Linked DNA regions of Pseudoduganella albidiflava. The main gene of each other region encodes a partner of the protein of the gene in region 2 in a complex. Links are inferred from orthologs where the notes say so. Each region holds a gene or a part of one and is shown on either strand. Other genes may lie near its edges.

Region 1 (5,473 bases), 2.0 Mb from region 2 along the record:
GGTAGTTCAGTTGGTTAGAATACCGGCCTGTCACGCCGGGGGTCGCGGGTTCGAGTCCCGTCCGCTCCGCCAGAATACAAAAAAGCCCGCGCACGCGGGCTTTTTTTATTCGCAGCGCAGCGGAGTGCTTCCCCTGCGGGAAGCACGGCGGGCACTCGAAGGGATTCGCTTACCAGCGAATCCGCGGCCGGCAGGATGTCGGCGAGTCCCGTCCCCATTCTCCGCGCGAAGCTCTGCTTCGCGAAGGCGCAGCCCTGCAAGCTCCGCGCTTGCTCACGCTTTCACCTCGCTCCGCTTCTTCAACCTCGCTCCGCTGCTTCCACCTCGCTCCGCTGCTTCCACCTCGCTACGCTGCTCCATCGCACGCACCGAGCCCACGCTCCGCTTTCCGACGCTGCGCTTCCCACGCTGCGCTTCCCACGCTCAGATCCACCGCTCCGCTCCCCACGCTCCGCTCCGACACTCCGCCCCATCCCATGCCCCGAACCCCCCACCCAACCTTGCCGTTTTTTCAAATGCTCACCTTGCTACATCGGAACACCGCCCCTATAATCGCGTGAGCAGCGAAAGGGGCGAACGCTAACGTTCGCCTTTTTTTTGTAATGCATAACCTGATAAATTTGCCATGTTTGAATTCATACGTACGCATCAGAAACTGATGCAGATTTTGCTGGCGATCGTGATCGTTCCATCGTTCGTATTCGTCGGCGTGCAGGGCTACGACAGCATGGGCGACAGCGCGACCACGCTCGCCAAGGTCGACGGCAAGCCGGTGACCCAGCAGGAGTTCGATAACGCGCTGCGCCGCCAGCTGGACCAGTACCGCCAGCGCTTCGGCGAGCAGTTCAACCAGAAGATGTTCGATACTCCGGAATTCCGCCAGAGCGTGCTGGACAACCTGATCGCGCAGCGCGCGGTCTCGTCCGAAGTCGCGCGCGGCCACCTGACGGTCAGCAACGCGGCGCTGCAGAAGGCGATCCTCGACAGCATCCAGGATATCCCCGGCATGATCACGCCAGAAGGCAAGGTCGACATCGAGCGCTACCGCGCGATGCTGGCCAATAACAGCGGCCTGACGCCGGAAGGCTTCGAGCAGACGATGCGCCACGACATGGCCGTGCAGCAGCTGGTCAGCGGCATCCAGGCCACCGCCTTCGCGCCGCGCACCGTCACCAAGCTGGTCACCGACCTGACCGAACAGGAACGCGACGTGCAGGAACTGGCGATGCCGCTGCAGCAGTTCGTGGCCAACGTGAAAGTCACCGACGAGATGGTCAAGGCGTACTACGACAAGAACGCCAAGCTGTACGCGCTGCCCGAGCAGGCCCGCATCGAATACGTGGTGCTCGATGCGAAAGCCATCGAAGGCCAGGTCAGCGTGAGCGACGACGAAGTGGCCGCGTTCTACAAGGCCAACCAGGCCCGCTACACGGCGCCCGAAGAGCGCCGCGCCAGCCATATCCTGGTGGCCGTCAACAAGGATGCCAAGGCGGCCGACAAGGCCGCGGCCAAGGCCACGGCCGAAGCCATCCTGGCGGACCTGAAGAAGGCCCCGGGCAGCTTCGCGCAAGTGGCCAAGGCCAAATCGGAAGATCCGGGTTCGGCCGAGCAGGGCGGCGACCTGGGCGTGATCGAGAAGGGCTCGCTGGTGCCTTCCGTGGAACAGTCGATCTTCGCGCTGAAGCAGGGCGAGATCAGCAACGTCGTCGAATCCGAGTTCGGTTACCACGTGATCACCGTGACGTCGCTGAAGCCCGCCGTGGTCAAGCCGATGGACGAGGTGAAGACCGAGATCGCCGCCGACCTGCGCAAGCAGAAGGCCGGCAAGAAGTACTCGGAAGTGGTGGAGACCTTCACCAATACGGTGTATGAGCAGGCCGACAGCCTGAAGCCCGTGGCGGACAAGCTGGGCCTGAAGATCGAGAGCGCCGAGAATGTCACGCGCACCCCGGCGGCGGGCGCCGCGCCGGCACCGTACAACAACGCCAAGTTCCTGACCGCGCTGTTCGCCGACGACGCCGTGAAGAACAAGCGCAATACCGAAGCGGTGGAAGTGGCGCCGAGCACGCTGGTGTCGGGCCGCATCGTCGAGTTCAAGCCGGCGTCGCAAAAGCCGCTGGCCGACGTGGCCGCCGAGATCCGCCAGCGCGTCACGGCCGAGGAAGCGATGAAGGCCGCCCGGGCCGCCGGCGAAGCCAAGCTGGCCGCGCTGAAGAAAGCCGACGACGCGACCGGCTTCAGCCCGGTGCAGGCCGTGTCGCGGGCCAAGGCCGAAGGCATGCCGCCGGCTGTCGCCCGCGCCGTGCTGAAAGCCGATACCTCGAAGCTGCCGGCCTATGTGGGCGTGGAATTGCCGGGCATGGGCTATGGCATCTACCGCATCAGCAAGGTGCACCAGCCGGCCGCCGCCGATGAAGCGCGCCTGGCCTCGGCCCGCGAACAGATCGGCAACATCGTCGCCCAGCAGGACATGCTGAACTACGTCGAAGTGCTGAAGGAAAAGGCCAAGGTCAAGATCCTGCGTCCGGTGACCGAGACGAAGGCGGACGGCGCCCAGTAATCCGCCAGGTACTGCCCACCCAACAAAAAAGCCACCGCGAGGTGGCTTTCTTGTTGGGTGGTGCACATGCCTGCAATCCCGTATCCCGGCGCGGCTGCCGGGTGCGCGTGGCGCCCTTCAGCCTTCGTGCAGCGCGCGTGCCGCGGCCAGGAACGACGCCGGCGAAACGTCCGGCAGCGCGATCGCGCGGGCGCGCTCGAATTGGGTGAAATTGCGGTGGATCGAGCGCGTGTAGGCCGGGTCGTAGTGATCGACCAGCAGTTCGTCGACCAGTTCCGGCATGCGCCCGTCGAGGGCCATCTGCTGCCACTTGGTGATCCGTTCCTTGCCGTGCAGGTCGGTCAGGTAGGACAGCTGCGTGTTCAGCGCCGGCGCGTTGCAGGCGAAGTGCTGGTAATCCTCGATCAGCAGCTGCACGCGGTGCTCGCGCGCCACTTCCAGCGCGATGCACGGCGAAGCGCGCATCCGTTCCATCAGGGCGGCGGGCACGCGCAGCGCGCCCACCTTCTTGCTTTCCGATTCCACGAACACGGGCAGGGCGGGGTCGAAGCGGCGCAGCCGGTCCCAGATCGACGTCTCGAACGCCTTTTGCGTGGGTTGCGGCTGGCAGGGCATGTTGCCCAGTACAGAACCGCGGTGAACGGCCAGCTGCTCCAGGTCCAGGACCTGGGCGCCGACCGCCTCCAGCGTGTCCAGCAGCCGCGTCTTGCCGCTGCCGGTGGTGCCGCAGATCACGCGGAAGTCCAGTTCCGGCGCCTGTTCCAGCTCCGCGTTCACGCGGTTGCGGAACGCCTTGTAGCCGCCCTCGAGCTGCACCACGGGCCAGCCGATCTTCGCCAGGATGTGCGCCATCGAACCGCTGCGGTTGCCGCCGCGCCAGCAGTAGACCAGCGGGGTCCACTCGCGCGGCTTGTCGTGCCACAGCGTGTCGATGTGATGGGCGATATTGGCCGCCACCATCGGTGCGCCCACCTTCTTGGCCTCGAACGGGCCGGCCTGCTTGTACAGCGTGCCCACCACGATGCGCTGCTCGTCGTCGAGCACCGGGCAGTTGATCGCGTTCGGCAGGTGGTCGAGCGCGAATTCGGCCGGCGTGCGCGCGTCGATGATCGTGTCGAACTGGTCGAGCCGCGCCAGCACGTCGCCGATGGGGAGGATTTCGGGATACTTCATTTCGTCCTTAGGATGGGCTGCAGGTGCGGCCAGATGTTGTTCAGGATGATCGGATGGGCGCTGGCCAGCGGGTGAATGCGGTCGGCCTGGAACAGGTCCATCTTCTCGGCCACGCCGTCGAGCATGAAGGGCGCCAGGCCCACCTTCTCATCGCGGCTGATGGCCTGGTACATGGCGAAGAATTTCTCCGAATAATCGCGGCCATAGTTCGGCGGGATGCGGATGCCCACCAGCAGCACGCGTGCGCCGGCGTCACGTGCCTGCTTCACCATGGCCCGCAGGTTGCTGTCGGCGGACGGCACCGGCAAGCCGCGCAAGCCGTCGTTGGCACCCAGTTCGAGCACCACGTAGTCGGGCCGGTGCTTCTTCAGGAGCGCCGGCAGCCGGGTGCGGCCGCCGCTGGTGGTCTCGCCGCTGACACTGGCGTTGACGATGCGGATATCGAGCTTCTGCGCCTGCAGCTTGCGCTCGAGCAGCGCCACCCAGCCGGTGCCGCGCGCCAGGCCGTACTCGGCCGACAGGCTGTCGCCCACCACGAGCAGCGTTTTTGGGGCAGAATAGGCGCTCGCCGGGCTGCCCCACAGCAGCAGCATGGCGCTGAGGCACACGCAGAACCGCGAACCGATTTTACTTACCAAGATGTTCTTCACCAGGATGTTCCTGACTAACCCAAGCATACCTTTGCCAAGCAGACCTTCGACCATGCCAGATTTTCCTCACGCGACCAGCAACTTCATTCCAGACTCGCCTGCCTCGGATGCAAACGGGGCGCATGCCACGCATGCTTCCGCCGGCGCCGCCGCGATCGCGGTAACGGGCCTGACCAAGCGCGTGGCCGATGCAAGCGGCGAGCTGACCATTTTGCACAGAGTGGATTTTACCGTGCAAAAGGGACAGACGCTGGCAATCGTGGGCGCATCCGGATCGGGCAAGTCCACGCTCCTCGGCTTGCTGGCCGGTCTCGATACGCCGAGCGGCGGCAAGGTGCTGATCGACGGCACCGATATCTTCGCGCTCGACGAGGATGGCCGCGCCGCGCTGCGTAAGGCCAAGCTGGGGTTCGTGTTCCAGTCGTTCCAGCTGTTGCCGCACCTGACGGCGGTGGAAAACGTGATGCTGCCGCTGGAACTTGCCGGCGATGGCGATGCGCGGCCCAAGGCCGAGGCGATGCTGGGGCGCGTGGGGCTGTCCAGCCGGCTCAGGCACTATCCGAAGTACCTGTCCGGCGGCGAGCAGCAGCGCGTGGCGCTGGCGCGCGCCTTCGTCACGCAGCCGCCGCTGCTGCTGGCCGACGAGCCCACCGGCAGCCTCGATGCGGCCACCGGCGAAGCCGTGATCGCGCTGATGTTCGAACTCAATCGCGAGCACGGTTCCACGCTGGTGCTGGTCACGCACGACCCGGCCATGGCGGCCCGCTGCGGGCGCACGATCACGATCGCCGCCGGGCGACTGGTGTAATCAGCGCGAGTGCGGTGTCTCTGCCTGGTCGCGCTGCTGGGCGACCAGGCGGTTCAGCGCCACGCGGACGGTCGGGATCAGTTCACCCGCCGTCAGGCCGATCGGGCCGGCGCCTTCGGCCACCAGCATGTCCGCCGCGATGCCGTGCAGCCAGACAGCCGCCAGTGCCGCTTCCCACCCGGGCCAGCCCTGTGCGAGCAGCGCGCCGGCCAGCCCCGCCAGCACATCGCCGGTGCCCGCCGTGGCCAGGCCCGCATTGCCGGTCTGGTTGATCACGAGCCG
Region 2 (8,178 bases):
AATCCTCCAGCTTGCGGATGTCGACCTTGCCCACCAGCGAAGAGATATCCTGGTTGTTTTCATCGCCCGGCTCGGTCTTCGAGATGGCGACCTGCTTCAGGATCGACGGGTAGCGCTTGACCACGCGGAACTGGTTGATGTCGCCGTTGTACTCGTGCAGCCGCTTGACCGCCCACGGGCTGGGAATACTGCGCAGGTAGCGGCGCGGGATGCCGTAATCCTCTTCCAGGATCACGCCGTCTTCGGCCTCGTTGAACAGGCCGAGCGGCGACTCGTTCACGGGAGAACCCTTCAGGCAGTAGAACGGTACCTGTTCCATCAGCGATTTCAGCTTCTCGGCAATCGACGACTTGCCGCCCCCAACCGGACCGAGCAGGTAAAGGATCTGCTTGCGCTCTTCCAGGCCCTGGGCCGCATGGCGGAAGTAGGACACCACCTGTTCGATCACTTCCTCCATGCCATAGAACTCGCGGAAGGCGGGGTAGATCTTGATGACCTTGTTGGCAAAGATGCGGGACAGCCGGGTGTCGTTGCGCGTGTCGACCAGCGTCGGCTCACCGATCGCGGCCAGCATCCGCTCCGCCGCCGTCGCATAGGTCAGGTGATCCTTCTTGCATAACTGGAGATACTCGGAGAGGGACATTTCCTCTTCCTTGGTGCGCTCGTACCGTGCTGCGTAAGTGTCAAAGATCGTCATGTGCGTGTCCTCTGATGTAAACCTACTCGTCACGGAAAGTCCGCCATCGCTGCCGCGCCGCCATCCTGTGGATGCGCGCGGCGTTCATGCAGGGCTTCCCTTACTGTGGCCGGCAGCTGTCGTGCAAGGCTGTCGGCCTGATCCTGGGTGATGCTCCTTGATTGTCATGAATACCGTCAGCTTCTGGCAGTGGCACGCGTTGCGCGTGCCGTGAGCTGAGTTTTTTATTCGCGGCGCTGTGGAGGAGTGCCGGCTTGCGTGTGTTTGCGCCGAAACGCATCTTACGATTGTGAAATTCGCTTGTGGAATCGATTATTGCGCTATTGGTGCCGGAAGTCAAAATATTATCCAACATCGTCAATCTCATCTGTAAAGCCCTGATTCACAAGGAAAAAACAAGGGAAAACACGCGCACGCTTGGGCCAATCCGGGGCGTTGTTGCCATTTCCTTCACGCTTGACATCACAGTAGCATGGTTGATCAAGCTGTGCTGAACACCACGTAAAACGTGCGGCAGGGCAGCGGCTGAAAAAACATTCGGTCTTGCGCTAAGATGCGCTTTATCAGCGAACAAAGGAACGTAATGAATACCCAAATCCGCCACATCGTGCAGAACATGCCGAAAGCCGAACTGCACATCCACATCGAAGGTTCGCTGGAACCGGAACTGATCTTCGCGCTCGCCCAGCGCAACGGCGTGCAGCTCGCCTATCCCTCCGTCGACGCCCTGCGCGCGGCCTACGCTTTCCAGGACCTGCAATCGTTCCTGGACATTTACTATGCCGGCGCCAGCGTGCTGCTCAAGGAGCAGGATTTCTACGACATGACCGCCGCCTACCTGGAGCGCGCCAAAGCCGACCATGTGCGCCATACGGAGATCTTCTTCGATCCGCAGACGCATACTTCGCGCGGCGTGCCGATCGGCGACGTGATCAACGGCATCCACCGCGCCTGCGCCGACAGCGAGGTGTCCGCCACGCTGATCCTGTGCTTCCTGCGCCACCTGTCCGAAGACGACGCGCTCGCCACGCTGGAGGCCGCGCTGCCGTACCGCGACAAGTTCATCGGCGTGGGCCTCGACTCTTCCGAGGTCGGCCATCCACCGGAAAAATTCACGCGCGTGTTCGCCCGCGCCCGCGAGCTGGGCCTGCACCTGGTGGCGCACGCCGGCGAGGAAGGTCCGCCGGAATACATCTGGTCGGCGCTGGACGTGCTGCACGTCGAACGCATCGACCACGGCGTGCGCTGCCTGGAAGACGCCGCGCTGACGCGCCGCCTGGCCGCCGAGAAGATGGCGCTGACCGTGTGCCCGCTGTCGAACATCAAGCTGCGCGTGTTCGACACGATGCAGGAACACAACCTGCTGACCCTGCTCGACGCCGGTCTGGTGGTCACGATCAATTCGGACGACCCGGCCTACTTCGGCGGCTACCTGAACGAGAACTTCCTGGCCGCGTTCGACTCGCTGCCGCTGGGGCTGCAGCATGCGCACGAACTGGCCAGGAACGGCTTTGCCGCATCGTTCCTGCCGGCCGAGCAGAAGCAGAAGTTCCTCGACGAGGTCGACGCGTATTTCTCGGCCTTCGACGTCGTTTGATGTAAAGATCCGATGTAAGGACTAGCAGCGGCATTCCACCCAGGGTTGCGTTCCTGGGTTAACCACGACCCCGGTTCACCTACCTGACCATGTTCCTCCAAGCCTTCCGCATGACCGCGCGCGACTGGCGCGCCGGCCAGCTGCGCTTCCTGCTGGTCGCACTGATCGTTGCCGTGGCCGCGCTGTCGTCGGCCGGCTTTTTCATCGACCGGCTGCGCGCCGGCCTGAATCGCGATGCCCACCAGCTGCTCGGCGCGGATCTCGTGATCGCCGGCGACCAGCAGCTGTCCACCGCCTGGCGCGAGGAAGCGGCGCGCCGCGGCCTCGTGCTGGCTGACACAGCCGTGTTCCCCAGCATGGCCCAGGCCGGCGAAGGCGAGGCCGTGCAGTCGGTGCTGGCCTCGCTGAAAGCCGTCAGCCCCGGCTATCCGCTGCGCGGCCGCGTCAAGGTGACGACCGATCCGGAGCAGGCCAACGAAAACATCGGCACGCCGGCGCCGGACATTCCCGCGCCCGGCACCGTGTGGGTCGACGTGGCCGTGCTGCGCGCCCTGAACGCGCGCATCGGCGACAGCATCCGGGTGGGCGATGCCACGTTCCGCGTCGCCCAGCTGGTCGCGACCGAGCCCGACCGGGGCACCGGTTTCGCCAATTTCGCCCCGCGCGTGATGCTGCGGCTCGACGAACTGCCCAGGACCAACCTGGTGCAAACCGGTTCGCGCATCACCTACCGCCTGCTGGCGGCGGGGCAGGGGGCGGACGGCCGCGCCGCCGTCAACGCCTACGCCGAATGGCTGCGCGGCGAGATCAATGCGGGGAAGGCACGCAATATCCGCATCGACACGCTGGAAGAGGGCCGTCCGGAAATGCGCGAGACACTGGAACGGGCCGACCGCTTCCTGTCGCTGGTCGGGCTGCTGTCGGCGATGCTGGCAGCCGTGGCGGTGGCCATGGCGGCACGCCGCTTCATGCTGCGCCACCTCGACGCCTGCGCGATGCTGCGCTGCCTGGGCCTGACCCAGAACCAGGTCACGGCGATCTACCTGATCGAATTCCTGCTGGTGGGCCTGGCCGGCAGCGTGATCGGCGTGCTGGTCGGCTTCGGCAGCCACTTCGTGCTGCTCGAACTGCTGGGCCGCCTGGTGCAGGCCGACCTGCCGCCGGTATCGGTCATGCCCGCCCTGCAGGGGCTGGCCACCGGCATGCTGCTGCTGGCCGGTTTCGCGCTGCCGCCGATCCTGCAGCTGCGCAACGTGCCGCACAACCGCGTGATCCGCCGCGAGCAGGCGCCGCCCCAGCCGATGGCGCTGGCCACCTACGGGCTCGGGCTGGCCGCGTTCGTCGTGCTGCTGCTGTGGCAGGCCGGCGACCTGAGGCTGGCGCTGTACACGGCGCTCGGCTTCGTGGGCGCGTTCGGCCTGTTCGCGCTGGCCGGCTACGGCGGCCTGGCGGCATTGAAGTCGCTGCGCACGTCGTTGAAGCACCCGGCATGGCGCTTCGCCGTCACGTCGCTGCAGCGGCGCCCCGGCGCCACGGTGGTGCAGGTGGTGTCGCTGGCACTGGGCCTGATGGCGCTGCTGGTGCTGACGATCGTGCGCGACGACCTGATGACCTCCTGGCGCAACGCCACGCCGCCGGATGCGCCGAACCATTTCGTCATCAACATCCAGCCGGACCAGAAGGATGAAATCGCCGCCCGGCTGCGCGCCGGCGGGGCGCTGGAAGCGCCGCTGTACCCGATGATCCGCGGGCGCCTGACGGCCGTCAACGGCAAGCTGGTCACGCCGGCCACCTATCCGGAAGGCCGGGCGCGCAACCTGGCGGAGCGCGAGTTCAACCTGTCGACGATGAGCGAACTGCCGTCGCAGAACAAGCTCACCGCCGGCACCTGGTTCGACGATGCGCCCGGCAGTGCCGAGGCATCGGTGGAGGAAGGGCTGGCGAAAACGCTGGGCCTGAAACTGGGCGACACGATGCGCTTCGATATCGCCGGTTCGCCCGTGGAAGCACGCATCACCAGCCTGCGCAAGCTGGAATGGGGCTCGATGCGGGTGAACTTCTTCGTCATCATCAACCCGCGCGCGATGGCCGAGACGCCGCAGACATGGATCACGTCGTTCCACCTGCCCAAGAAAGCGGCCGCGCTGGGCACGCAACTGTCGCGCGACTATCCGAACCTGACCGTGGTGGACGTGGGCGGCGTGCTGCGCCAGATCCAGTCCGTGCTGGACCAGGTGATCCAGGCGGTGGAATTCCTGTTCGCCTTCACGCTGGCTTCCGGCTTGCTGGTGCTGTATGCGGCGCTGATGGGGTCGCAGGATGAACGCACCCGCGAATCGGGCCTGCTGCGCGCGCTGGGCGCCACCCGGCGCCAGCTTTCGCGCGCGCAGATGATCGAATTCCTGCTGGTGGGCTCGCTGGCCGGGCTGCTGGCCGCGACCGGCGCCGCGGCGATGGGCTGGGGACTGGCGACCTACCAGTTCAAGTTCGACTGGGTCTTCAGCCCCGCCGCGTGGATGGCCGGGGTGGCCGTGGGGGCCGTGTGCGCCGCGGTGGGCGGCTGGCTGGGGCTGCGCAACGTGCTGCGGCAGCCGCCGTTGCAGACCCTGCGGGAAGCCTGAACGGGCAGGAGGCCGGGTGCCGGATAACCCGGGACTGGTGTCGGACTCTTTTTCCGGATGGGTTTACCGGAAAAGGTGTCGGACACCGGTGTTTGCCTGCCGCTGGCTAGCTCAGGGGAAAACCGGTGTCGCACACCATTTTCCGAAAGGCCGGAAAAATGGTGTGCGACACCAGTCACCGATGCCTTGATCCGTTACGCCGCCAGATACGCATCCGCCTGCCGCGCATTCAGGAACTGCTCGAACGGCGCCGGCGGCGCGGCCAGGTAATGCTCGGGAAAGTCGAACAGCGCCCAGTAGTACTTTTCACGGCCCATGCACACTTGCGGCGTGCGGCAGTGGCGGTGCCATTCGTCGCCCGCCTCGGTGGAATACATGCCGTCGCCCGGCGGAAAGAACGGCAGCACGCGCCGTTCGGACAGCGCCAGCAGCAGCGAATGGGGCGCATCGTTGTCGCGCGCCACTTCGTACTGCGCGCACATGCCCTGTTCCGTTTCGATCACCATCAGCTTGGCGCGGCCGTAGCGGTCGAAGAACAGGATGCCGGCCGGGCCCGGATACAGGTAGTGTTCGACGAAGCCATTGCGGCGGTATTGTTCCTGCACCACCGCGGCCATCGCCTGGCAGCGCAGGAAGCTGTAGTCGTGCAGGGCCAGCATGTCCGCCAGCGTTTGCGCGTAGTCGATGAAGAAGGCGCGCTGCATGGCGCCGATTTCCGCTTCCAGCCGGTCGAGCGCGTCGTCGTCGCTTTTCTTGATGTAGCGGTCGATCAGGCCGCGGTTGAACGCATCCACCGCGATCTTCTCGTCCGCCGCGCCGGTAAACAGGATTTTCTTGGTCGGCAGGTGCCGCAGCGCGTCGCAGAATTCCACGCCGTTCATTTGCGGCATCGAGTAATCGACCACCAGCACGGAAGGAATCGTGAAGCGCAGCGGCTGTTCGCACACGCGGTGGATGCGGCGCATGTCGACCGCCACGTTGGGCTGGTCGGGCGACTGGTTCAGGCTGTCGAAATCCACGTGCAGCGGCAAGTCTTCGCGGCGCGTGCTCCGCGCGAACCAGTCCAGCGCCACCGCCGTATCGTGGAAGGTCTTGCTGGGCAATAGCGGGTCGAGCTGGAACGACAGGCTTTTCAGGAACGAATCGCTGTCGTCCACCAGCACCACCGTGGTCGGATGGGAAAGGATCGGAAGTCTCATGAGTCACCTGATGGCGGGGTGCTGCGCTGAACCGGAAACTCCAGCACAAAGATCGAGTAGGCATGTTCGCGCGATACGCAGCGGATTTCGGCATTCCACGCGCGCATGATCTGCCGGCACAGGGCCAGGCCGATGCCGGTGCCGTTGTGCGCGGGGTAGGCATAGAAACGCTGGAAGATCAGCGGCAGGCGGCGCGCCGCGATGCCGCAGGCGGTATCGATGAACAGCAGCCTGGGCGATCTGCGGTTGCCGTCGACGACGATGCGCACGCGGCCCTTGCCGGCCCGGTGGATTGCCTTGAGGGCGTTGCGCAGCAGGTTGAGAAGGATGACCACCGTCAGCTCGTGCTGGCCGGCAAAGCGGAAATTGCCGCGCACTTCCACCGTGACCGCCTCGCTCTGTTCCGGGCTGGTAAACGGATAGCGGCGCAGCACGGCCTGCACCGCATCGGCCATCGACACCGTTTCGAACGGTTCGTGGCGGCGCCGCACCGCGTTGGCCGACAGCAGGAACAGGTCGATCAGGTGGTTCATGTGGCGCACTTCGTACTGCACGCGGCCCAGCGCATGGCGCAGGTCGTCCGGCTGGCCGGCCGGCAGCGCCTGCAGCATGCGCGTCAGCCCCCGCACATTGGCTTCCATGGCGGCCAGCGGGGTGCGCATCTCGTGCGCCACGGCACCCAGCCCCTCGCCCAGGCCGGCCATTTTTTCCTGCTCCAGCGCCACCCGCGAAAAGCGGGCCAGGCTCAGCAGCAGAACGATCATGGCGTGCACCGGCAACTGTTCCAGCACGCCGTGCGACAGCAGCACCTCGCCCTTGCCCTGCCATGCCACGCCCAGGCATGCCAATGCGATGCCGCCGGCGTAGCAGCGCAGCGCCAGTGCGGTGGGAAAGTGGAACAGTCCGACGATCATCACCGTCAGGCACTGCGTCCAGGCGCTGGAAGCGCTGTTCATCATGAACATGTAGGAACCGAAGAACGGCAGCACGAAGGTGAGCGCTACCGGCACATACAGTTCGCACCAGCGGGTACGGTAGCGCGCGGCCGCGATGCCGGCGGCGCCCACCAGGGTGCCCAGCAGCCGGAGCGCGGGGCTTTCGTACGGCTGCGGGAAAACCCACGTGAACACCACGAAGTAGAGGGGGTGGAGGATGACGCTGAGCCAGCCCAGCACAAACGCCTGGATGGCCGCGCGTTCGCCGCCGCGGTGGCGCCGCGCCAGCCGGCCGATGAAACCGCCGGCCGCGCGTTCGATTGCATCGTGATGCATGGCTGTGTGATGGCTCAGGACAAGCAACCATCTTCCTACCAAACCCAGCCATGTTGAGCGGTATCGCATGCCGAATTGATTTGGATCAATCAGCTCACGCGCAGTGCGCTATCATTACCACCATGACTGAATCACGCAACGAATTTACCGACGCATCTACTGGCTTGCCGACCGACTCGCCTGCCGAGTCGCGTACCTTGTACGAGGTCATCGGCGGCGCCGAAAAGCTCCGCGAGATGGTCGACCGCTTCTACGACCTGATGGAGCTGGAACCGGAATTCGCCGGTATCCGGGCCATGCATCCGCCCGCCACCGATGGCTCGCGGGACAAGCTGTACTGGTTCCTCACCGGGTGGATGGGCGGCCCGGACCTGTACCAGGAACAGTTCGGCCACCCGCGGCTGCGCGCCCGGCACCTGCCGTTCGCGGTCGGCAGCAGCGAGCGCGACCAGTGGCTGCGCGCCATGGCGTGGGCGATGGAAGACGTGGGCATTGCCGAGGACCTGCGCCTGCGGCTGATGCAATCGTTCTACCAGACGGCCGACTGGATGCGCAACAAGGCCGACTGAAGCAGCCAGGCTGGCTTCGGCCACATCACTTCCGCGAACGGAATCCATGGAAATCTACGCATTGCTGGCGCTCGCCATCGCCATCCTCGCGTTGCAGGTCGTGCTCCTGCTGCGAGGCAATCGCCACCAGGGCGGCGACCTCGGCGAACGGCTGGAACGGGTCGAGCGCGAGGTGCGCATGCAGCTGCAGGCCACCGCCCAGGCGCAGCGGCAGGAAATGAGCC

The links.
Region 1: the proteins of EYF70_RS04270 (region 2) and EYF70_RS12640 are in contact, whole or in part, in a cryo-EM structure (PDB 9GE8), measured with the Escherichia coli proteins. The link is inferred for Pseudoduganella albidiflava from one-to-one orthologs.

The regions. Positions count from the first base shown.
Region 1 is NZ_CP036401.1:3,044,292-3,049,764, forward strand. The notes cover bases 2,529-5,473. They hold EYF70_RS12640 (arylesterase), read right to left. Parts: upstream 4,327-5,473; coding sequence 3,730-4,326; downstream 2,529-3,729. Other genes in these bases: EYF70_RS12630 (SurA N-terminal domain-containing protein), read left to right, coding at 2,529-2,560; mnmH (tRNA 2-selenouridine(34) synthase MnmH), read right to left, coding at 2,678-3,733; EYF70_RS12645 (ABC transporter ATP-binding protein), read left to right, coding at 4,469-5,191; EYF70_RS12650 (NAD(P)H-hydrate dehydratase), read right to left, coding at 5,192-5,473. In the rest of the region: more of EYF70_RS12630, read left to right, coding at 659-2,528. UniProt on the Escherichia coli protein: TesA is a multifunctional esterase that can act as a thioesterase, lysophospholipase and protease.
Region 2 is NZ_CP036401.1:1,001,338-1,009,515, forward strand. The notes cover bases 2,028-5,149. They hold EYF70_RS04270 (ABC transporter permease), read left to right. Parts: upstream 2,028-2,383; coding sequence 2,384-4,915; downstream 4,916-5,149. Other genes in these bases: EYF70_RS04265 (adenosine deaminase), read left to right, coding at 2,028-2,294; EYF70_RS04275 (response regulator), read right to left, coding at 5,110-5,149. Also shown: EYF70_RS04260 (PrkA family serine protein kinase), read right to left, coding at 1-697; more of EYF70_RS04265, read left to right, coding at 1,281-2,027; more of EYF70_RS04275, read right to left, coding at 5,150-6,114; EYF70_RS04280 (sensor histidine kinase), read right to left, coding at 6,111-7,385; EYF70_RS04285 (group II truncated hemoglobin), read left to right, coding at 7,622-7,954; EYF70_RS04290 (DNA recombination protein RmuC), read left to right, coding at 8,001-8,178.